DNA from 3 places in the Pseudomonas sp. ZS1P83 genome. Region 2 is predicted to be linked to each of the others. Evidence: riboswitches for the same ligand, from Rfam matches in the RefSeq annotation. Region 2 holds a riboswitch; each other region holds the start of a gene.
What was found. A riboswitch is a leader RNA that binds a small molecule or an ion and turns the genes downstream of it on or off. The one in region 2 is predicted to bind cobalamin.
Positions count from the first base shown of each region.

Region 1: it holds a riboswitch for cobalamin, as region 2 does, so the genes downstream of both, ACYZT0_RS08790 (CbtB domain-containing protein) here and cobO (cob(I)yrinic acid a,c-diamide adenosyltransferase) in region 2, are expected to answer to the same signal.
Region 3: it holds a riboswitch for cobalamin, as region 2 does, so the genes downstream of both, ACYZT0_RS09235 (ABC transporter substrate-binding protein) here and cobO (cob(I)yrinic acid a,c-diamide adenosyltransferase) in region 2, are expected to answer to the same signal.

Region 1 covers NZ_CM142706.1:1,812,475-1,820,196, forward strand. Annotated here, with positions in the region: gene ACYZT0_RS08760 (acyltransferase family protein) at 1-716, shown strand, start outside; gene nfuA (Fe-S biogenesis protein NfuA) at 774-1,358, shown strand; partial or broken gene ACYZT0_RS08770 (IS4 family transposase) at 1,485-2,815, shown strand; gene cobM (precorrin-4 C(11)-methyltransferase) at 2,886-3,632, opposite strand; gene ACYZT0_RS08780 (cobalamin biosynthesis protein) at 3,716-4,129, opposite strand; gene ACYZT0_RS08785 (CbtA family protein) at 4,126-4,833, opposite strand; gene ACYZT0_RS08790 (CbtB domain-containing protein) at 4,845-5,048, opposite strand; cobalamin riboswitch at 5,169-5,397, opposite strand; cobalamin riboswitch at 5,575-5,787, shown strand; gene cobW (cobalamin biosynthesis protein CobW) at 5,890-6,951, shown strand; gene cobN (cobaltochelatase subunit CobN) at 6,955-7,722, shown strand, end outside.
Region 2 covers NZ_CM142706.1:1,076,819-1,084,540, reverse strand. Annotated here, with positions in the region: gene ACYZT0_RS05240 (cobyrinate a,c-diamide synthase) at 1-1,246, opposite strand, end outside; gene cobO (cob(I)yrinic acid a,c-diamide adenosyltransferase) at 1,257-1,868, opposite strand; cobalamin riboswitch at 1,949-2,182, opposite strand; gene ACYZT0_RS05230 (hypothetical protein) at 2,337-2,921, shown strand; gene ACYZT0_RS05225 (PQQ-dependent sugar dehydrogenase) at 2,990-4,303, shown strand; gene ACYZT0_RS05220 (O-methyltransferase) at 4,308-4,961, opposite strand; gene ACYZT0_RS05215 (C40 family peptidase) at 4,977-5,513, opposite strand; gene ACYZT0_RS05210 (C40 family peptidase) at 5,679-6,329, opposite strand; gene hda (DnaA regulatory inactivator Hda) at 6,544-7,248, opposite strand; gene ACYZT0_RS05200 (hypothetical protein) at 7,554-7,722, opposite strand, start outside.
Region 3 covers NZ_CM142706.1:1,913,771-1,921,492, forward strand. Annotated here, with positions in the region: gene ACYZT0_RS09220 (potassium transporter Kup) at 1-148, shown strand, start outside; gene ACYZT0_RS09225 (ABC transporter ATP-binding protein) at 214-1,005, opposite strand; gene ACYZT0_RS09230 (FecCD family ABC transporter permease) at 1,002-2,018, opposite strand; gene ACYZT0_RS09235 (ABC transporter substrate-binding protein) at 2,015-3,028, opposite strand; cobalamin riboswitch at 3,169-3,364, opposite strand; gene ACYZT0_RS09240 (lipid-binding SYLF domain-containing protein) at 3,434-3,994, opposite strand; partial or broken gene ACYZT0_RS09245 (D-glutamate cyclase family protein) at 4,302-4,654, opposite strand; partial or broken gene ACYZT0_RS09250 (OprD family outer membrane porin) at 4,738-4,821, shown strand; gene ACYZT0_RS09255 (TOBE domain-containing protein) at 5,044-5,259, shown strand; partial or broken gene ACYZT0_RS09260 (sigma 54-dependent transcriptional regulator) at 5,300-5,614, opposite strand; partial or broken gene nirB (nitrite reductase large subunit NirB) at 5,996-7,722, shown strand, end outside.

The DNA of each region.
Region 1 (7,722 bases), 740 kb from region 2:
ATTGGTCGCATTTCCTGCTGTCGCTGTTGTTCATTCCTACTGAAAACCCAGGTGGCTATGGGATTTATCCGACGCTCAACGTCGGCTGGACCCTCAACTACGAAATGCTCTTCTATGTGCTGTTTGCTTGGGCGCTGCTGTTTCGCTTGCAGGTTCGGCTGCTGATCGTCGCGGCGCTGCTGTTTGCCGTGTGTCAGGCCTGGACCGGCTACGGCTGGATCAGCGAGTTCTACCGTTCGGACATTGTTTATGAGTTTCTGCTGGGGATCGCCATCGGCATGATCTACCGTCGCGGCTGGATCAAACCCGGATTGTGGCTGCCGTTGCTGGGAATTGGTGGCGCGTTGCTGGCGATTTATCACCTGGCGCCGCAGCCACGGTTGCTGGCCTGGGGGCTGCCGAGCGCGGTGCTGGTAATGGCGTGTATGGCGCTGGAGCGCTATTTCGAGAACAGCAGGGTGCTCAAGCTACTGGGCGATTGTTCCTACTCTGTGTACTTGATGCACGTCCTGGTGCTGTCTGCGGGTGGTTTTGTCGCACAGCGTTATGGGGTAAACCCCTACGTGATGTTCGTCGTTTGCGCAGCGACAATCGGCGTGGCTTCCTGGGCAAGTTACGAGTGGGTGGAAAAATGCAGCTATCGGTGGCTTAAAGGCTGGATTGACGGTGAACCTACGGACATGGCGGTTCCGGCTCTTTCCCGACAAAAATACTAGGACTTTGTGCTGCGCGATGATTGGCGTAAACTGCGCCCAAGCCTGCGAGGAGTTTCCATGACCGCTATTACCATTACCGACGCCGCCCACGATTATCTGGCAGATCTGCTTTCCAAGCAGAACACCCCAGGCATCGGCATCCGCGTCTTTATCACCCAGCCTGGCACTCAGTACGCCGAAACCTGCATTGCTTACTGCAAGCCGGGCGAAGAAAAACCTGAAGACACGGCGCTGGGGCTGAAAAGCTTCACCGCCTACATCGACTCGTTCAGCGAAGCTTTCCTGGACGATGCGGTAGTCGACTACGCCACCGACCGCATGGGCGGCCAGCTGACCATCAAGGCGCCAAACGCCAAAGTCCCGATGGTCAACGCCGACAGCCCGGTCAACGAGCGCATCAACTACTACCTGCAAACCGAGATCAACCCGGGGCTGGCCAGCCACGGCGGTCAGGTCAGTCTGATCGATGTGGTCGAAGACGGCATCGCCGTACTGAAGTTCGGCGGCGGTTGCCAGGGCTGCGGCCAGGCAGACGTCACCCTGCGCGAAGGCATTGAGCGCACCTTGCTCGAGCGCATTCCTGAGCTCAAGGGTGTTCGTGATGTCACCGACCACACGCAGAAAGAAAACGCCTACTACTAAGTAAGGTGTTCGCTGCAAAAAAAAACGGCGCCCCGTGAGCGTAATGCCGATCAGTTAAGCCCTTTTGCTTGACCTTTGGCCGCAAGAAATCAAAATCCGATGCCTGTATTGGCATCGGATTTTTTTATGCGTCTCGCTCGGGCACTGGAACTGACCCACAACATCGTCTCCCCCCCAACTCAATTGAGGGATTGAATTCCTTGCTCGATCCTTCTTTGGTCGAGCAGGCACTTGAACAGGCAGGCGTTGCGACTTTACGCAAGCGGCGCTTGCCGTTGGAAATGATGCTTTGGTGCGTGATCTCCATGGCGTTCTTTCGGCGCATGTCGGCGTGGGATGTGGTCAGCCGCATGAATATCATGCTGCCGGGCCAGCGCCCGTTGGTGGCACCCAGCGCGGTGGTTCAAGCCCGTCAGAGATTGGGCAGCGAGGCTGTACGACAGGTCTTCCATCTGACTCAGAAAAGTTGGCATGAGGCGGCCGCTCATCCGACTTGGGCCGGTTTGCGCTTACTGGGTGTCGACGGTGTCGTCTGGCGAACACCCGATACGCCGGAAAACCGTGCACGTTACGACTCCGCCAGTAACCAGCATGGCGACACTGGTTTTCCGCAGGTGCGCATGGTCTGCCAGATGGAGTTGACCAGCCATTTGCTGATCGGCAGTGCGTTTGACGGCTATCGCAGCAACGAGATGAAGCTGGCGGAGCAACTGATCGAGACCACGCCCGATCACTCGTTGACGCTATTTGATCGTGGTTTTTATTCGTTAGGTTTACTGCATCAATGGCAGCAGGCAGGGATCGAACGTCACTGGCTGATGCCGCTGAAAAAAGGCTCGCAGTACGAAGTGCTTCAGCGTTTGGGGCGCCAGGATGCGGTTGTCTCATTAAACACTTCGCCGCAGGCCCGCAAGCAATGGCCGGGGCTGCCGGAGCGCCTGACCGCGCGACTTCTGAGCAAAACCGTCAAAGGCAAGGTGTGTCAGATCCTGACCTCAATGGCCGACCCGCTGCGCTTTCCATCCGACGAAATCGTCGACCTGTACAGCCAGCGATGGGAAGTCGAATTAGGGTTTCGGGAGATGAAACAGACCTTGCTCAACAGCAGTTATACGTTGCGTAGCAAGACGCCCGAGATGATCGAGCAGGAGCTGTGGGGGGTGTTGTTGGGCTACAACTTGTTGCGCTATCAGATGGTGGAGATGAGTCGTCACTGTCCAGGTATTTACCCATGCGAAATGAGTTTTACCGCCTGCACCTGGGCGATTCTCGGGTTTATCAACAGCGTCTCCGCCGACCGTTCCGGGAACATCCCCAAGTACCTGGCTGAGTTGCATGCCTCAGCCCCGCACTATGTCCTGCCGCATCGGCGAGAGGAGCGTATTTATCCTCGGGCCATCCGGCTTAAATCACCGAAGTATCCGATCAGAAAGAAAAATGCCAGTCAGCTTAACTGACTGGCATTAGCCCCGTGAGCGCCGTTTTTTTATGGGCGATAAATCTTCTCGCCACAGGGTTGTGCTTGGCTCAGGGTCTGTAGAGATGCGCATGCCCAGCGCGGTACAGCGATGACTCACTGAAGTGATCACTGCCCAACACTCGGCCCACCAGAATCAATGCTGTGCGCCGAAATCCCTTGGCTTCAACCTTCGCAGCAATGTCCTCAAGCGTCCCCACCACCCAATCCTGATCCGGCCAGGTCGCTCGGTGAATCACCGCGATCGGGCAATCCGCTCCGTAATGCGGCAGCAATTCAACCAGGATTTTCTGCAGATGATTGACCCCCAGATGAATCGCCATGGTCGCCCCATGCTGTGCCAGGCTGCCCAGCGCTTCGCCGGCGGGCATGGCGGTCTTGTCGGCGTAGCGGGTCAGGATCACGCTTTGCGACACATCGGGTAACGTCAGTTCGGCGCCCAACAGTGCCGCGCAGGCCGCCGTGGCCGTGACGCCGGGAATAATTTCAAAAGGGATGTCGAGTTCGCGCAGGTAGCGAATCTGCTCGCCAATGGCACCGTAAAGACTCGGATCACCGGAATGTACACGAGCCACGTCCTGGCCCTTGGCATGGGCAGTCTTGATCAGCTCGATGATCTGTTCCAGGTGCAGTTCGGCGCTGTTGACCACGTGTTCGGCGCGATGGCCCTCCAGCACGGCGGCGGGCACCAGGGAGCCGGCGTAGATGATCACCGGGCAGCTGCGAATCAGCCGTTGGCCTTTGACGGTGATCAATTCCGGGTCGCCGGGACCTGCGCCAATGAAGTAGACGGTCATCGTCGGTTCCTGTGAGAAAAAGGGGCTGGACAAAGCTTCAGATGAAGATTGCTCATGATCGAAGGCGGGGATTATCGAGGATTTTAGGCGACGCAGGCCAATGCCAAGGTGGCCTGGGCATATTTTTGTCGTGAAATCAGCAATTTTGCCGGTGCCTGGGCCAGTTGTTCGGCCAGGGCCAGGGCGGCACTTTCCGCGACGCCGTAGCAGCCGGTGCGTTCGAACGCAATGTCCGAGCGGTGGCTCAGTTGCGGTTGATAGCCGGCCAGTTGTTCGCTGCTGAAGTACATCAATGGTAATTCAAGCTGTTCGGCCAACTCGATCAAGCCAGGTTCTTCGCGCTTCAGTTCGATGCTGGCCAGCGCCATGATCTGGCGAAGTTCGATCTTATGAGCTTGTAACGCCTGATCGAGCAGCGCCCGCAGCGTGCTGACGGGGCAGCCGCGCTGGCAGCCCAGGCCAACTACCAGGGTCGGCGCTGCGCTGGTGTCAGTCATGCGTGGTATTGACCATCGCTTTTGCGACGGTACAACCAGGCACTGATCAAGCCCAGGGCCAGCCAGAACGCAACGTTGGTCAGCTGCGAAGCGATTTTGAACTGAGCTTCCAGGGCTTCTGGAGCCAGCATCGAGTGGACTTCCGGTTGTGGTGCGCCGATCACGTGAGGAGCGGCCAGAATGGCCACGCCGAGCACTTTCATCAACCAGTGGCGGCTAAACACGATCAATGCGATGCCGACTGCGGTGGAGGCGGCAGTGCCGATCCACCAGACCTGCCGTTGCGCCAAATCAGCCGCGGCAGTGCCCGGCAGCTCAGGCGGCAGACCGAGGGTCGGCGCCAGCACGAACGTCGCATAACCGGCCAGGCCCCAGAGCAGGCCTTGGGAAGTGCGAGTCGGTGCGCGCAAGGTGTAAAGACCGGCAAGCATCAGGGCGAAACCGACCGCTACCACCAGGTTGCCGCCCGTGGTCGACAGCACGCGCTGCCAGCCGTCTTCCGGTTCCCAGGCTTCGGCGTCGTGAGTGTGAGCGGCGACAGCACCCGCGCCGTGTTCGTGAACTGCAACAGCGGCAGGCTCGGATTTTTCGTAAGTCTCAGCCTGCAAAATCAGCGGAGCCACCCAGAAGCTTTGCAGCAGGGTCAGCAATAGGGCGGCCAGCAGCCCGGTGAACCCTGCGGTTTGCGCAATACGCTTGATCATGTCAGCAGGTCTCAATGGCACGGGAACGCAGAGCTGTGGCGGGTATCGTGCGCGGCGTTGTGCACCGCTTCGATGTGCGAGAAACCGGCGAAATACACCAGGCTGGCGCCAAGGATAGACGCACACACAGCGGCGGTCAGGCGTTGAGTCAGGGTCGTGGTGGTGCTGGCGGTGCTCTTATCGGTGTTGCTGCCGGTACTGCTGATGATCGACATGGCGCTTCCCTCTGGTCAGTCAGCGGGTGAATAGAGCGCATGGAAGACCCCTGCGAGTCGGGCACGCAGAGGTTCAAACAGCGCCCGCCCACCGCGGGTTTGTTATTCAGTGATCGTAATGGTCACTTTGTGTTGCGGGCCGGTCTCCGGGCTCACGAGGGGCGCTGGCTTTCGCCTTGACCTGCAAACATCACCTTCCCATGCCAAACTGCTGGCACAGTGGATCTGACGCTTCGCTCGCTTACCGTTGCGGGGGCAGCACCGGACTGACATGACTTTAGAGTAAAGCACATGATTCACCGGTTTCCCGTTTCACCCTGTGAAGGGCACCCGTAACAAGGTGTGTAGGAGAGCATGGCCGGGGGTTGGGCGTCAATTGGCAAGGGTTCTCAACTCGAGACCGAGGTGAATTCTTCGCGGGCAAGCCTCGCTCCTACAGAAACACCACCGATCTGTAGGAGCGAGGCTTGCCCGCGAAGGGGCCGGTGAGGGCGCCACAAGACATTGACCCGCCCCCACACGATGCGTAGCCTTGCGCTTTCGAGGTTCTTCGGCGTCTGCCGAAGCTAAGAAGGGAACGCGGTCGATGCCGCGGCTGCCCCCGCAACTGTGAACGGTTCTGTTGGCTGCCACGCCACTGCAAGCCCTGTCCATCGGGCCCGCGGGAAGGCGCAGCCAACGCCAGTCGAACGACTGGCAAGCCGTCAGCCAGGAGACCTGCCTCGACACAGATTCTCACTTTCAACCGGGCGGGGTGATCCGGTGGCGAACTCTTCAGGCACGCGCGTCCGCGTTGCCGGTCGTCGTCCCGTATGCCCGCCACCTTGCCAAAGGGCATCCGATGAAAACACTGGCCAAACTCCCCGTCACCATCGTTACCGGCTTCCTCGGCTCGGGCAAAACCACCTTGCTGCGGCACATGCTCGACAACGCGCAGGGCCGCCGCATCGCGGTGATCGTCAACGAGTTCGGCGAGCTGGGCATCGACGGCGAAATCCTCAAGCAGTGCTCCATCGGCTGCACTGAGGAAGAAGCCAGCGGCCGCGTTTATGAATTGGCCAACGGCTGCCTGTGCTGCACCGTTCAAGAAGAATTCTTCCCGGTGATGCGCGAATTGGTCGCCCGCCGCGGCGACCTCGACCACATCCTCATCGAAACCTCGGGTCTGGCCCTGCCAAAACCGCTGGTGCAAGCCTTCCAGTGGCCAGAAATCCGCAGCGCCTGCACCGTTGACGCGGTGATCACCGTGGTCGATAGCCCAGCGGTCGCCGCCGGCACCTTCGCGGCTTTCCCGGACCAGGTCGATGCCCAGCGCAAACTCGACCCGAACCTGGACCACGAATCGCCACTGCACGAGCTGTTCGCCGACCAACTGGCCAGCGCCGACCTGGTGATTCTCAACAAGGCCGACCTGATCAGCCCCGAAGACCTGGCCCGTGTGCGCCTGGAAGTCGCCGAAGAATTGCCGCCCGCCGTAAAAGTCATCGAAGCCAGCAGCGGCCGCGTGCCATTGGACGTGCTGATCGGCCTCGGCGCCGGTTCCGAAGAGCACATCGACAGCCGCCACAGCCACCACGATCACCACCACGAAGGTGAAGACGATCACGATCACGATGCGTTCGATTCGATCTCCATCGAACTGCCGCAAGCCGACGAAAGCCTGCTGATGGACGCGCTGACCCAACTCGTCGTCAAGCACGGCATCCTGCGCGTAAAAGGCTTCGCTGCGATCCCGAACAAGCCGATGCGCTTGCTGATCCAGGGCGTGGGCACGCGTTTCGACAAGCATTTCGACCGTCAGTGGGGCGCCGAAGAAGCGCGTACCACGCGCTTGGTGCTGATCGGCCAGGAACTCGACGCCGCGCAACTCGAAGCGCAATTGCGCGCTGCGCTCAGCGTTTAAGCCATGCACCTGCTCAGGACCCAGCCCGGCGGTTTCGTGTCGGATGACAACATTGCCGACCTTGGACAGACCCCCGCCGAACTGGTGATCCTGTGCAGCGGCGATTCCAGCCTGGCGCTGCTCGCTGAAGCGGCACAGCAGTTACCCGACGATTACCCGAGCGTGCGCCTGGCCAATCCGATGCAGGTGCAGAATCACGCGTCGGTCGACCTGTATGTCGACGAAGTGCTGCGCCACGCCAAGGTGATTCTGATCTCGCTGCACGGCGGCATCGCCTATTGGCGTTATGGCGTGGAGCGCTTGGTAGAGTTGTCTCAGCGCGGCGTGCAGCTGATTCTGGTGCCCGGCGATGACCGCCCGGACCCGGAACTCAGCGACCTGAGCACCGTGGCTGCCGGCGACCGCGATCGGCTTTGGCATTTTTTGCGTCAGGGCGGCATGAGCAATGCCCTGGATTTTTTCCGCTGCCTCGCCAATCGTTGGCTGGGACGCGATTACGCCTGGGCCGAGCCGCAAACCCTGCCGCGCACGGCGATCTACCATCCGCAAAAAAGCCCCGCAGACCTTCACGATTGGCAAGCCGACTGGCAGGCCGATCAACCGGTAGCTGCGGTGCTGTTCTACCGCTCGCATTTGCAGGCGGCGAACACCGGTTTCATCGATGTTTTCTGCCAGCGTTTGCAGGCCGCGGGGTTGAACCCGTTGCCGATTGCGCTGGCCAGTTTGAAAGAGCCCGGCTGCCTAACGGCGGTCGAGGACTGGTTGGATGAA
Region 2 (7,722 bases):
AGTGCACATAAGAGGCGGTCATCCGCCCTTCACGATAAACCGCCTCTGCCCCACGCCCGCCGTTAGGGCTCAGGCCACGAGCGATTGGCTCAAGCTCGGTGCTGGTCAGCGAATGGTGATAGGTGTGCCCGCGCAACGAACCTTCCGGCAACTCGACCGCCTGCAACGCCAACGCGGCCAGACGCTTTTGCATCACCGCATCCCCCGCCAGCAAGCCGACCATTTCAGCGCGAGCGCCCTCGACATCGGTCAACGAATCAAGCAAATAAAGCATGCCACCACACTCGGCCAACAACGGTTTACCCGCCGCATGGTGAGCGCGGATTGCGGACAGCATTGTGGTGTTCTGTGACAGCGCCACATGGTGCAGTTCGGGATAACCGCCTGGCAGATAGAGGCTGTCCGCTTCCGGCAATTGCGCATCACGGATCGGCGAGAAAAACGCCAATTCGGCGCCCATGGCGCGCAGCAGGTCGAGGCTCGCGCCATAGGTGAAGGCAAACGCTTCGTCACGGGCCACGGCAATTCGCACTCCGGCCAGCAACAGCTCGGCAGCGATCTCATCAGGGGCTGCGAATTCCACCGCCGGTGGCAGCGCGACCTCGCAACTGCTGGCCAGTGCATCGGCCGCTGCATCGAGGCGCAGGTCGAGATCGTTCAACTCACTGGCCTGAACCAGACCCAAATGACGACTCGGCAATTCGATCCCGGTTTCCCGGGACAAGGCACCGTACCAGCGCAAACCTTCAGTGAGGCTGCCTTCAAGTAATTGCGCGTGACGCAGGGTGCCGACGCGGTTGGCCAGCACACCGGCAAACGGCAAATCCGGCTGATAGCGCGCCAGCCCCAGGGCCAGTGCGCCAAAGGTCTGGGCCATGGCGGTGCCGTCGATCACACCCAGCACCGGCACACCAAAATGCCGCGCCAGATCAGCGCTGGACGGCGTACCGTCAAACAACCCCATGACGCCTTCGATGAGGATCAGATCGGCTTCGCCGGCGGCTTCCCACAACAGACGACGACTTTCCTGCTCGCCGACCATCCACATGTCCAGTTGATACACCGGCGCACCGCTGGCGCGCTCGAGAATCATCGGGTCGAGAAAGTCCGGGCCGCACTTGAACACGCGAACCTTGCGCCCCTGATTGCGATGCAAACGGGCCAGCGCGGCGGTGACGGTGGTCTTGCCCTGACCGGAGGCCGGCGCGGCAATCAGTACCGCCGGGCAGTGACGACTGATTTTCATAATGTAGTATTCACAGCTCGACGCCTTTTTGCGCTTTGATCCCGGCCTGGAACGCGTGTTTGATCACGCCCATTTCGGTGACCGTGTCAGCTAGTTCGATCATCTCCGGCTTAGCGCCGCGACCGGTGACCAGCACATGCTGCATCGGCGGACGCGCCTGCAAATCGCTGAGTACCTGATCGAGATCGAGGTAGCCGTGCTTGAGCGCAATGTTCAACTCATCCAGCACCACCAGGCCAATCGACGGATCACTGAGCAATTCGCGGGACACCGCCCACGCCGCTTCAGCGGCGGCGATGTCACGCTGGCGATCCTGGGTTTCCCAGGTGAAGCCCTCGCCCATCACATGAAAACGCACCTGTTCCGGGAAGCGCCGGAAGAACAGTTCTTCGCCGGTGCTGTTGCGCCCCTTGATGAACTGCACCACGCCACACTGCATGCCGTGGCCCATGGACCGGGCGAGCATGCCGAAAGCCGAGCTGCTTTTTCCTTTGCCGTTTCCGGTCAGCACCAGCAGCAGGCCGCATTCATTCGGGGAGTTGGCGATGCGTTCGTCGATCACGGCTTTTTTGCGCAGCATGCGTGCCAGATGACGTTCGTCACGATCGGGGGTATCAGGCATGGGGAGCTCTCCGTTGAGGCTGGATAACGGCGGGCAGGCACAAGAATAGACGGCAAAAAGCCTGGCATCGCCCACCGTGATGCCGCTGGATGGATCAGGCCGGTCTCCGGGCTCATGAGCGGCGATTCGCCTGACTGCGCGCCTTCCCATGTCGAGATCAACACAGTGGCTCAAGGCGCAGTCTTTACTCATTTACCGTTGCGGGGGCAGCGCCGGGATCGTGGTTCTTCATTAGTTGAATGAACGTACTCACCGGCTTCCCTGTTTCACTCTGTCGACCAAGGTCACAGAGCACCTGAAACAAGCCGCGAAGGTTAGAGGGTTGGGGATGGAGCGTCAATTGAAGACAGGCAGACTGCGAGCGAATAACTGCCGTCGATCAATTATCTGACGCCAATCTTGTGCCACACTCCCAGCAGTGATATCAAAGAGCCACAACCTCACAACACAATAACAAAGGTGAGCCACATGCAAGGCATGATCATCAGCAATCCGAAGCTGGAATTCCTGCGCCCGGTGCTGGAACGCTGGTTTGACTGTATCGACCGCTACAACGCCGTGCGCGGCGATAACGACACGCCTTACTGGTTCGACGAAAAAGCCAACCTGAGCCTGCTGTCCGCCGCTGCGTGGATGGCGGAAATGGTTACACTGCAACAAACACCGACCCGTAAACAGACCGAAGAAGGCGAACGCAATGGCCGCGCCGATCTGTTTATCGCTACCCGCGAAGAACGCGCTTACCTTCAGACGAGCCAGCGCTGGCCACGCGTCAACAGCCTGAACCTGACTCAAGCATTGCAGGACATCACCAGCGACGCCAAGCGCATCAGCTACGCCAGCGACCTGAAACTCGGCTGCCTGTTCGTTGCGCCACAAAAGGCTCAACAAAGCACTACTCCGGAAGAACTCCAGGACATGGTCCACGACCTGCAAAAGGAACACACCTGCGCGGTGGCCTGGTATTTCCCCTACGCCTATCGCAAGTTGCGCAACGAAGCCGGCAACTATCACCCCGGCATTGCCGTGCTGCTCAAGGAAGCCCGCGGCTGACCGGTTGAACCATCGCGCACCTGCGCTTCTCTATTGATTAGAACAATGCATTCATAGGGAAGATCAGCATGCGCAAGCCTCAGTTCGCTCTCGTCATCGTGTTCGCCGGAGGGCTTGCCGCCTGTGGTGAAACCTCCAGGCTGCAAGTCTCCGACGGCACCGGCCCGTCGCCCAAGCTGCCAGAACCAAACAAAACCCTGATCCCGACGGTGAACATCGCCCCGGCGATCGGCTGGCCGAACGGCGCGAAACCCATCGCTGCGACAGGGACTCAGGTGGCGGCCTTTGCTGAAGGTCTCGATCACCCGCGCTGGCTCTACGTGTTGCCCAACGGCGACGTGCTGGTCGCCGAAACCAATGCCCCGCCCAAACCCGATGACGGCAAAGGCATCCGTGGCTGGGTCATGGGCAAAGTCATGGGCCGTGCCGGCGCCACAGTCCCGAGCCCGAACCGCATCACGCTGCTGCGGGACAAGGACCACGACGGCATCGCCGAAACCCGAACGGTGTTTCTGGAAAACCTAAACTCACCCTTCGGCATGACCCTGGTCGGCAATGACCTGTACGTCGCCGACACGGACCGCTTGCTGCGCTTCCACTATGAAAACGGCGAGACGGCGGTCAAGTCACAGCCAATGAAGGTGATAGACCTGCCGGGCGGTACGCTGAATCACCACTGGACCAAAAACGTCATCGCCAGCAAGGACGGCAGCAAGTTGTACGTCACGGTGGGCTCCAACAGCAACGTGGCTGAAAACGGCATGGACAAGGAAGAAGGTCGCGCGGCGATCTGGGAAGTGGATCGTGCCACCGGCAACCATCGAATCTTCGCCTCGGGGATTCGTAATCCGAACGGTCTGGCCTGGGAGCCTCAGAGCGGCGCACTGTGGACGGCGGTCAACGAGCGCGACGAAATCGGCAGCGACCTGGTGCCGGACTACATCACTTCGGTCAAGGACGGCGCGTTTTATGGCTGGCCTTACAGCTATTACGGCCAGCACGTCGACATTCGCGTCGAGCCGCGAAACCCCGACCTCGTGGCCAAGGCCATTGCTCCGGACTACGCGGTCGGCCCGCATACCGCATCGCTGGGCCTGACGTTCGCTGAAGGCAACACGCTGCCAGCGCAGTTCAAGGAAGGCGCATTCATCGGCCAGCATGGCTCATGGAACCGTAAGCCGCACAGTGGCTACAAAGTGATTTTCGTACCGTTCAACGCGGGGAAACCGATCGGGCAGCCGATTGATGTGCTCACAGGGTTCCTCAATGACGAGGAAAAAGCCATGGGCCGTCCCGTAGGCGTGGTGATTGATCAGCAGGGTGATTTGTTGGTAGCGGATGACGTGGGGAACAAGGTGTGGCGCGTATCGGCGGCCAAGTAAACGCTTAGCGCTTACGGCACAGGGTCAATCCATCGCCCAACGGCAACAATGACAGATCCACACGCGAGTCATCCTTCAAGGCGCGATTGAGCGCCTGGATGGCTCGGGTGTCTTCGCTCTCGGGATTTTCCTCAAGCACCCGTCCGCTCCACAGCGTGTTATCAAACACCGCCAGACCACCGACGCGCAGCAGTCGCAGGGCGTGCTCCAGATAACGTGGGTAGTTGGCTTTGTCGGCATCAATGAAGATCAGGTCGAACGGCTCTTGCTGATCCAGCAGGGCCAAGGTTTCCAGCGCGGGCGCCAAGCGTAGGTCAATCCGCTCGGCAAGCCCCGCCTCCTGCCAGTAACGACGTGCGATGGCATTGTAGTCGCCGGGAATGTCGCAGCAGATCATCGAGCCGTCATCCGGCAATGCAGCCACCATGCACAAGGCGCTGTAACCGGTGAAGGTGCCGACTTCCAGTAGACGCTTGGCGCCGGTGAGTTTCACCAGTAACGCGAGGAACTGGCCCTGCTCCGGCGCCACTTGCCAGCGAGCCATGGGCAGCGCCTGGGTTTCATCACGCAGACGCTTGAGCAGCGGCGTTTCGCGCAGGGAAACGTCGAGCAGGTATTGATACAGGGAATCGTCGAGATTGAGTGTGCGAGCGGTCATGACAACCTCTGCAATTTAGGGGTTGCGTGCCAAGTGCTCCGGTTGCAAGACGCGCTTGGCACTCAGATAGGCTTTCTGCCAGTAAGCTTTGGACAAGCTGTCAAGCTTCACCGTGCCGCCGGTGGCGGGCGCATGGACGAAGCGACCTTCGCCGACGTAGATCCCGGCGTGGCTGACCTGGGAGCCGCCATTGGTGGCGAAGAAGATCAGGTCGCCGGTTTGCAGTCCTTCCTTGCCCACGTTGGCCGCCTGCATGCTAATCATCTCGCGCGTGGTACGCGGCAGGGAAATGCCGGCGACGTCACGGTAGACATAACCGATCAGTCCGCTGCAATCGAAACCCGAATCCGGCGTGTTGCCACCCCAACGATACGGCGTGCCCACCAGGCCGAGCGCGCGGAACAATACGTCTTCTGCCTCAGGGGAGAATGCTTGGGAGGAACCGAAAACAATGGGCGCGCGAACCACCGGCGCAGGAGGCGGTGTACGGCTGGCGCAGGCGCTGAGCAGCGCTGCGAAGCACATGATTGCGAGGCGGGCCGACGTCGACATAAGGAGAACATCCTGATCTGGCTGCGGCTTTTTCTGCCGGGAGGACAGAAAAGAAAACCGCCTGCGCAGGACGCAGGCGGTTTGCCATCAATAATAGATCAGGATTCTAGCGGCTACGCGGCAAACTTCAAGTAAGACTTTAAGTTCACCTTACAAAATGTCCGCTTACTTGCGTGCCGTGACGATAGTCGGGGCTGCAGTTGGCGCCATCGCCAGTGCGCGCTTGGCTTCGATGAAGGTCTTGCTCCAATAGCTGTCGCCCAGACTATCGATCCGGACACCACCGCTGCGGCGGCTGCTGGAATGGATGAACTGGTTGTCACCCAGGTAGATCCCGGCGTGACTGACGCGGCCGCGACGGCCATTGGTGGCGAAAAACAGCAAGTCGCCAGGCTTCAGTTTGCTGCGCGAAACCAACGGAGCGTCCACGTTGATCATTTCGCGAGTGGAGCGTGGCAGGTTGAGGCCGGCTTCTTCACGAAACAGGTAACCGATGAAGCCACTGCAATCAAAGCCGGCTTCGGAGGTGCCGCCGAAACGGTAACGGGTACCGATCAGGGACATGCCGCGTTCGAGGATGCTGTCGGCCAGAACCGGAAGCTGGTACGACTTGCCGCCAGCGAAGTCTGCCAATTCTTTTTCGGTGGCCGCCTCTTCCTGTTCAAGCGCTTGCTGATAAAGAACGGAAGATTGGGCAGTAACAGAATTTTTAGCCTGCTGTTGCTGCTCTTGCTGGGACACTGGAGAGTGAGCAGCGCAACCGAACAACAGGGTGACGAATGCGAGGGGCACGAGGGGTGCAAAGCGATTTAGCATGGGCACGACCGTGGCTGATAGTTGTAAAGAAGGCGAGACTATGCCCGCTATCAACCTCATTTGCAAATTCAATCGATCTTGATGTGACTTATCGGTTTCTCGTTTACATCTAAGCGCTTAAGTCCGTTTTAGACGTTGGCGCAGCCTGCAACCCCGCAGGAAAGCTGGATTCTTGACGCCTGAAATATGCCAAAACCCGCGACAGGCTTGGGTTTTACCAGCCTAACGTTTCTTTCAGAAAGGGGATCGTCAGCTTGCGCTGAGCTTGAAGGGAGGCCTGATCGAGGCGTTCAAGCAGCTCGAAAAGCGCGCTCATGCTGCGCGTACCGCGGGTCAAAATGAAATGCCCGACTTCATCGGTCAAGTGCAGACCGCGACGAGATGCGCGCAGTTGCAAGGCACGCAATTTGTCTTCGTCGGAGAGCGGACGCATCTGAAAGATCAACGCCAACGTCAGACGGGATTTGAGGTCCGCCAGCTTCACCGGCAGTTCGCGCGGGGATGTCGAAGCGGCGATCAGCAGGCGTCGACCGCTGTCACGCAGACGATTGAACAGATGGAACAGCGCCTCTTCCCAATCCGCCCGACCGGCTACCGCCTGCAAATCATCCAGGCAGACCAGTTCGTACTGTTCGAGGTTGTCGAGGATGGCGATGCCACGATCAAGCAGCTCGGCCAACGGCAAATACACCGCTGGCTCACCCAGTTGTTCGAAGCGCAGGCAGGCCGCCTGCAACAAATGCGTACGCCCTACCCCGTCCTTGCCCCAGAGATAAATCAGGCTTTCGGTCCAGCCGGCGTCGGCTTCGCATAGCCGCTCGACATAGCCGAGTGCAGCGGCATTGGCGCCTGGATAGTAATTGATAAAGGTAGCGTCATCACGCAGACGCACACCTAGGGGCAGCTGAATCGGTTTCATGCTGACTGAACAGTTCCAAAGGAACCGTTAGTGGCCTCTGTGTAAAGTTTGCGAAGTTTATACCCGTGAAGCTGACCGCACAATGCGACAGACCACAAGCAAAATCAAAGGTTTGCGTTAACACACTGGTTTTATGACAGTTTCTTTGCCGGCGCATGTGACAGCCGCGCGAGGGATTTGGGTCAACCTGGCGTTGAACCAGGCTGCCCGCGACGCGTGATCAGAGCCCCTTAAAGCTTAATGCTGTTCACTTGAGGTTGGGTACATATCCGTTTCTGCGGTCACGGCGGCTTATGGTTCCGCTTTTACAGCGGGTCACTTGGAAAAGCGCCAAGTAACCAAACGCTCTCGCCCCTGACGTACGGTGCCTCGCCTAGGCTCGGCATGCCCTCGCTCCGGTCCTGCTCCGTGGGCCCGCCGCCATCGGCCATCCATGGCCGGGGGCGGCTACCGCGGCATCCTTGCCGCGGTGCC
Region 3 (7,722 bases), 840 kb from region 2:
GACGGTGATCCCAACCAAGCGCATTGGTATGGCACGCTGGCGAGAGAGTCTGTTCGCGTTTCTGCTGAAGAATGCCAACAGCAACCTGAAGTATTTCAAATTACCACTGAACAGGGTGATTGAACTGGGGACTCAGGTGGAGATGTAAGGATGAGCAAGGACGCCTCTGCCAGTCGCCTGGGGTTCGACATATCTCGAATACCCGAGAGCAAGTCAAACAGAACGAAATCGCAGGATCTGCGCTCCATCGAAAGGGTCGATTAGGTAATGCGCCTGCACGCCGAACGTATCCTGCAGGCATTGCGGGGTCAGCACCTCCAGTGGCTTGCCGAGGGCCACTAATCGCCCCCGATCCAGTACCGCCAATCGATCACAGGTCAGCGCCTGATTCAGGTCATGCAGGGCTATCAATGTCGTCACTGGCAGAGCCTGTACAACTTTTAGAATGGCGAGCTGATGCTGGATATCCAAGTGATTGGTCGGTTCGTCCAGCAACAGAATCTGCGGGCGCTGGGCCAAGGCGCGAGCGATGTGGACACGCTGACGTTCACCGCCGGACAGACTGTGCCAGGTACGGTTTTTCAGGTGCGTTGCATCGACGTCGCGCAGCGCCTGCAGGACGATGGCATCGTCCTCACTTGACCACGGGCTCAAGGCCGACAGCCACGGCGTTCGGCCCAGGGCTACGGCGTCAAACACACTGATGGCATCCAAGGTGTCGGCCTGTTGCTCAACCACCGCCAGGGTTTGCGCGATGGTTTGCCGTGACAGCGCCTTGAGGCACTGGCCGTTGAGGTGGATGTCTCCCCGGCCAGGGACGCGCACGCCGGCCAGCAGTTTGAGCAGCGTGGATTTTCCCGAACCGTTGGGCCCGACGAGGCCCAGGGTTTCACCACGACGGATGTCTAGGTGGATGTTGTGCAGTAACTCAGCGTCGCGGACATGGAACCCGAGGCCGGAACAACGCAGTACGGAGTCGCCGATAACAGGCGAGGCAGCATTCATCGGGCATTCCTCCGACCGATCAGGATCAACGCGAACACCGGCGCGCCAACCAATGCAGTGATGACCCCGACCGGGATCACCTGGCCTTTGATCATCGTCCGGGAGAGGACATCGGCGGCGATCAGAAACACTGCACCACCCAGCGCACTTGCCGGCAGCAGACGCGCATGCCGGGTGCCCAGCAGCAGTCGCACGGCATGGGGAATGACCAGTCCGACGAAACCGATGGAGCCGACGATCGACACCATCACTGCCGTCACCAGTGCGGCGCAGCTGATCAGTAGAAATTGCACTCGGCGTACCGGAATACCGAGCGAGGCGGCTGAGTCGGCGCCAAAAGTGAAGGCATCCAACGCCCGACGGTGCCACAGGCACACCGCGAGACCGATCAATGCCACGGGCACCGACAGCCACACCGATGGCCAGCGCACGCCGCTGAGATTGCCCAGCAACCAGAACATGATGCCGCGGGCCTGTTCGGAACTGGCCGACTTGGTGATCAGAAATGCCGTGAGCGCATTGAACAACTGCGAACCGGCAATCCCCGCCAGGATGATCTGCCCGGTACCGCCGTTTGAGCCACTGGCACGGGCCAGTAAAACAACCACGGCGAAGGCGGCAACGGCGCCGGAAAACGCCCCGACCGACAGCGAAATCAGCCCCGCCCCGAGGCCCAGCAATGCTACCAGTACAGCGCCCGTCGAGGCGCCGGCAGAAATGCCGAGCAGATAAGGATCGGCCAGCGGGTTACGCAACAGCGATTGCAGGATCACCCCGCAGGTGGCCAGGCCCGCACCGCAGGCCGCTGCCACCAGCGCGCGGGTCAGGCGGTAATTCCAGACGATGCCTTCGTCTATCGGGTCGAGGACATAACCAGCAGTCCACAGTTTGTTGGCCAGCACCTGGAACACCACGCTCGGTTCGATGCTCGTTTCACCGATGGCCACACCGGCAATCACGGCCAGCAGAAGTGTCAGCAATGCCAGCAGTGTACGAATCAGCGTCGTGGTCATTTCGGTAGGTCGGAGCCGTTGATGGCTGATGCCAGGGCTTCAAGGCCGTCGAACATTCTCACGCTGGCCTGCATGGCCATGGCGTCGAGGATGATGATGCGGTTGTTTTTCACGGCGTCCATGTTGCGGGTCACTGGGTCGCTGCGCAGGAATTCCAGTTTCTTTTGATAGTCGTCAGCCGGGAAGCGACGGCGATCCATGCGTGCGATGACCAGGAAGGTCGGGTTGGCCTTGGCGATGGTTTCCCAGCCGACGGTAGGCCATTCTTCGTCGGACTCCACAACGTTACGCACGCCCAAGGTGTTGAGCATAAAGTCGGGAATGCCCTTGTGCCCGGCGACATAGGGATCGATATCCAGACTGGCGCTGGAGAACCAGAACAGCGCGCTGGTGTGCTTCAGATCCTTGTTCTGTACGGTGGCAATGGACTTGGCCAGGCTGGCCTTGAGTTGGGCGTTCAGCTGCTGGCCACGTTCCTGCACATCGAAGATTTCAGCCAATTGGCTGATGCTTTTGTAGAGGCTGTCGATGCGAAATGCCTCCAGACGTGTGCCGTCGGCACCGACCAGGTTGTCCTTGGCTTCGCAGTCGGACGGCATCAGGTAGGTCGGGATCTTCAGTTCGTGAAACTGGTCGCGAGTCCCAACCACGCCTTGCGGACCGACCATCCACTCCAGTTCCACGGCCACCAGTTGTGGACGCTTGCCGATCACCGCCTCGAAACTCGGCTCGTTATCGGCCAGGCGTTCGATCGTGTCGTTCTCTGTCTTGTACTTGGCCAGCACATCGTTGAACCACAGCGAAGTGCCGACCAGCGTGTTGCCAAGGCCCATGGCGTAAAGCATTTCTGTGCCAGCCTGGCCGATGGTCACGGCACGGCTGGGTGCCTGCTGAAAGGTCAACGTGCTGCCACAGTTCTCGACAGTCAGGGGATAGTGGGTCGGGGTCGCATGGGCGAGGGTGGACAGACCCAGGGCCGTGGCGAGGGTGGCAAGGCGGGACAGCAGCATGACGCAATCTCCATTTGACCGTACAAGAGCAGGGGTACGGACTGGAAACACATCATCGAACGCTGCCATTGAAGCAGTGAAGTGCCGATCACTCAGGTGAGGCTCGGCGCAAGGATGTCCTTCCCGGACACCCCGCCGGTTAGTGATTTGCTTGGCCGGCAGGTCTCCTGACTGATGCGTCGTCGCCAGGCTCCAGCCTTCCCGGGAGTGATCCCAGTGGCAGTTCAGGAGCAGGCTCAGCATCTACAGTTGCGGGGGCAGTTCCGTTTGATGCCGTGTCAGGCATCTCGGATTCCCTATTAATCCCATTTGGAAACCGGCGGCCGGCATGGTAGTCGATCATGCCGAATAGCACCACTGACCGGCACTGTGTGTCTGGCGCATCCGTGCGCCAGACGGCCGGCTTTAGCGTTTGATCAGGGAAATCTTGGTTCCTTCAATGCTGACCCCAGCCATTAACCCCTGCTGGTCGAAAATGAACGCGTAGGCATCGTCTTTCAGCGTCGAGCTGGACAAATTCTTCGACACCCCTTCATCAACCACAACAACAGTGGGTCCTACGCCGATTTCCCAGCCCTTGGTTTCGCGTACATAGTTCACGGCTTTGTCGGTCATCAGGAAAACCACATAGCCATACGACTGAGCGCCTGCTTGCAGGCCCCATGACCCGGTTACGGAGTTGTAATAACCCACTACTGTCTTGCCCTTTAACAATTCGCCTTCGCCATAGCTACCGCCAAACACAAGGCCCGCCTTGATAATTTTCGGGAAGACCAGTATTGCTTTGGCGTTGTGCGAGATTTTTTCGGCAAAGGGCGTGGCCTTGTAGAGCGTCTGCAACGCTTGCCGAGAATCGACATTCAGATCCTCGGCGGTTGCCGCAGCTGCAGTGTTCAAGAAGCTCGCCGATGCCAGTGAGGCGGTCGCAAGGACGATCGATAGGAAGAACCGCATTGACTGAGTCATTTTCGTACTCCGATACGGGAGCATTGGATATGAGCAGCAGTCAGCGCCTGCCCCCGGCAGAATTCGAGCCTACTGAAGTTATCCGGCGCACCCTAAAGTGTGTGAACCACTGGCTTCGCCCTCGAATGAAGCAGGCCATGGGCCTTTGATCATGGGCGATGCCATCACCTGCTTTGACCTCTGCGCCGAGGCCGGGTTCGTCGTCAGAGACCTCAGTTTTACTGACGGACTCGGTCAAGCTACCAAACCCGCAGCAGGCAACCGCATAAGTGTTGAATGTCTGCTTCTGGCCGAAGTTCCCACGCGTTTACAAAGCACTGTTGCACAAGTCTTTCACCAGCATGCAGCCGGGGGCATGGGTGATGCACAGTGGCGGACGTGACGCCTGCACGATCGATTGAGGCGTCACACCGCACGCCCAGAATACCGGTATTTCGTCAGACTCAACGGGTACGGCATCGCCGTTGTCCGGGGTCTCAAGTGCGCGGATACCGATCAGCGACGGATCGCCGATATGCACGGGAGCGCCGTGGACGTTGGGCATGCGTGCAGTGATTTGAATGGCTTGAATGGCTTGAATGGCTTGGATGGCGGCAGCGGCTTCATCGGCCGCATGCTGACCACCAGCTTGCCACTCAGTCGCGCGGTGGGGCGCGTGTCGCTCAAAAGCGACGTACGTTATGCGCGCAGTACCGAAGACGGCAACTTTCGGGATCTCGACAACCAGGCCTTCGGTGCGTTGCAAAGCGCGCTACGACTACAACTTTGCCGCACTCGGTGTGCCGGGGTTGACCTTCATGACCCGCTACCTCTCTGGCGACAATGTGCAACGAACCGTGCTGGGCGAATCACCTGGATGAGAATCGCCTGATCGTCAGCTATACGCTGGCTGTGGTAGATGATTTTCAGGGGGGGGACTGTCAATTTGTATATTCAATTCAGGAATAAGCAAATCAATATATATTCCTTTTAATATTAGTCCGAGAAGTTCATTTTGAAGGCCTGCACATCCGTGCGGATGTATCTGACCTCAGACAGGAAGCCTCATCATGACCATCAAAGCGATCAACGTCCGCAACCAGTTCAAGGGCGTCATCAAGGAAATTGTGACGGGCGAAGTGGTCTCCGAAATCGATGTGCAAACCGCCTCCGGTATCGTCACCTCGGTAATTACTACCCGTTCAGTGCGCGATCTTGAATTGAAAGTGGGGAGCGAGGTGATTGCCTTCGTCAAATCCACCGAGGTCTCGATCGCCAAGCTCTGAAATGGCTTGGGTTTGAGTCCGACGGCCTGGGGGTGCGGCGTCAACCTGACACCTGCTTCCAGTCGAGGGCGAAGCGCGCCAGGTATTTGCGCAGACGATCAGCATCATTCGGTTGTGCTTTTGCCTGACGTGAGACGCCAAACAGGCGTCGCCCCGCATCGGACAGGCTGTCCGCCTGCCGGCATACGTCGAGTACGGCTTTGAGTTGCAGGCGATCGAACAGGTCCATCTCGAGGTTTTCACCGAGCAACCTGTTCAGGCCGTCGTCTGGCTGAGCCAGGCCCCAGGCGTAGCGCAGACGATCAATTTCTTCCTCGACCTGGGCTTCATCGATACGTCCGCTGTCGGCCAATGTTCCGCCGGGTGGCAAATTCTGATCGGAACGGGATAGCTTCGTGCACTTTTATAAGGCCGTGCAACACGCCTCTGCACTATGCGAAGGCAAATATCGGGCTTTCATGGGCACCCGTGGTCCACGTTTACCTGCGCAAGCACGGCCTACGGCCGACTGGCACAAAGTCTGCAAGACACTGTTCAGGCCCACTGTGAATGCAGTCGAGTGGGCAGCCCCCTCGGTCAACGACGATCGATTGGCCGAACAGGTCGTGGGCAACATCGGTGGATCCGGCATAGATGCCTGACCTGGCACCGTAAATGAACAGGCAAAGACGCCTGGAACCGCAAGGTTTCAGGCGTTTTTTTTTGCTTTTTGAACAGCTATAGACGGGTGTCTCTTATGAATTCCAATGTTGCCACTTTGAACAAGCTGCAATCGCTGATCGTGATCGGCAATGGCATGGTCGGACATCATTGTGTCGAACAGCTGATCGAACGCGGTGCCCTTGATCACTATCGGCTGCACGTCTTCAGCGAGGAGCCGATGCGTGCTTACGACCGTGTGCACCTTTCCGAATATTTTTCCGGCCGTGATGCCGAGTCGCTGGCCCTCGGTGAAGCCTCGCTGTACCAGACCCCGGGCGTCACCCTGCATCTGGGGGTGCCGGTAGTGGAAATCGACCGCGTCCGCCGCCAGGTGATCACCGCACAAGGGTGCGTCTCCTACGACAAATTGGTGCTCGCCACCGGGTCCTATCCGTTTGTGCCGCCGATCGAAGGCGCCGAGGGCGATTCGCGCCTGGTGTATCGCACCCTTGAAGACCTCGACGCCATCCGTGCCGCGGCGACCAACGCCCGACGCGGTGTGGTGGTCGGCGTGGCTTGCTGGGCCTGGAAGCGGCCAACGCCCTGAAAACCATCGGGCTAGAAGCCCATGTGGTGGAATTCGCCCCGCGCCTGATGCCGGTGCAACTGGACGAGTACGGTGGCCTGGCGCTCAAGGCGCAGATCGAGCGGCTCGGCGTCAGTGTGCACCTGTCGCGCGGAACGCAGTCGATCAGCGCGGGCGAGGACTACCGCTACCGGATGAATTTCGCCAATGACGAATTTCTTGAAACCGACCTGATCGTGTTCTCCGCCGGTATCCGTGCGCAAGATGCGCTGGCCCGTCAATGCTCGCTGGAAGTCGGCCCGCGCGGCGGTGTCGTGATTGACGACCAATGCCTGAGCAGCGATCCAAACATCTACGCCATCGGCGAGTGTGCCGCCTGGAATGGCAGCATTTTTGGTCTGGTTGCACCTGGTTACCAGATGGCGCGCGGCGTCGCTGCACTGTTGTGCAACGAGGCGGCCGAGCCGTTCATGGGCGCGGACATGTCGACCAAGCTCAAGCTGCTGGGCGTCGATGTCGGTTCCATCGGCGACGCGCACGGCAGCACGCCGGGCGCGCGCAGTTATCAGTTCATCGACGAAACCACGGCCAGCTATCGACGCTTGGTGGTAGATGCCACGGGCAAGCATGTACTCGGTGCAGTGCTGGTCGGTGACAACAGCTATTACGACACGCTGCTGCAATACATGCAGAACGCCATTGCGCTGCCGGCGGAACCCGCCAGCCTGATTCTGCCATCGTCCGAAGGCGCGCCGACCCTGGGCCCGGGCGCGTTGCCCGAATCGGCCACGGTGTGTTCGTGCCACAACGTCACTAAGGGTTCCATTTGCTCGGCCATCGACGGTGGTTGCACCGACCTCGGCCTGCTCAAATCGCAGACCAAAGCCTGTACCGGTTGCGGTGGTTGTGCCGGGCTGCTCAAGCAAGTCTTCGAGCATGAGTTGATTGCCCGTGGCGTCAGCGTCGACAAAAGCCTGTGCGAACACTTTGCCTATACCCGTCAGGAACTCTATGCGCTGGTGCGGGTAGAAGGGGTGATCACCTTCGAAGAGCTGCTGGCCAAGCATGGCCGTGGCCACACCGGTTGCGACGTGTGCAAACCGGCGGTGGGCTCGATCCTCGCTTCGTGCTGGAATCAGCCGATCATGGATGCGTCGCTGGTGCCGCTGCAGGACACCAACGACACCTTTATGGCCAACATGCAGAAAAACGGCACCTATTCGGTGGTGCCGCGC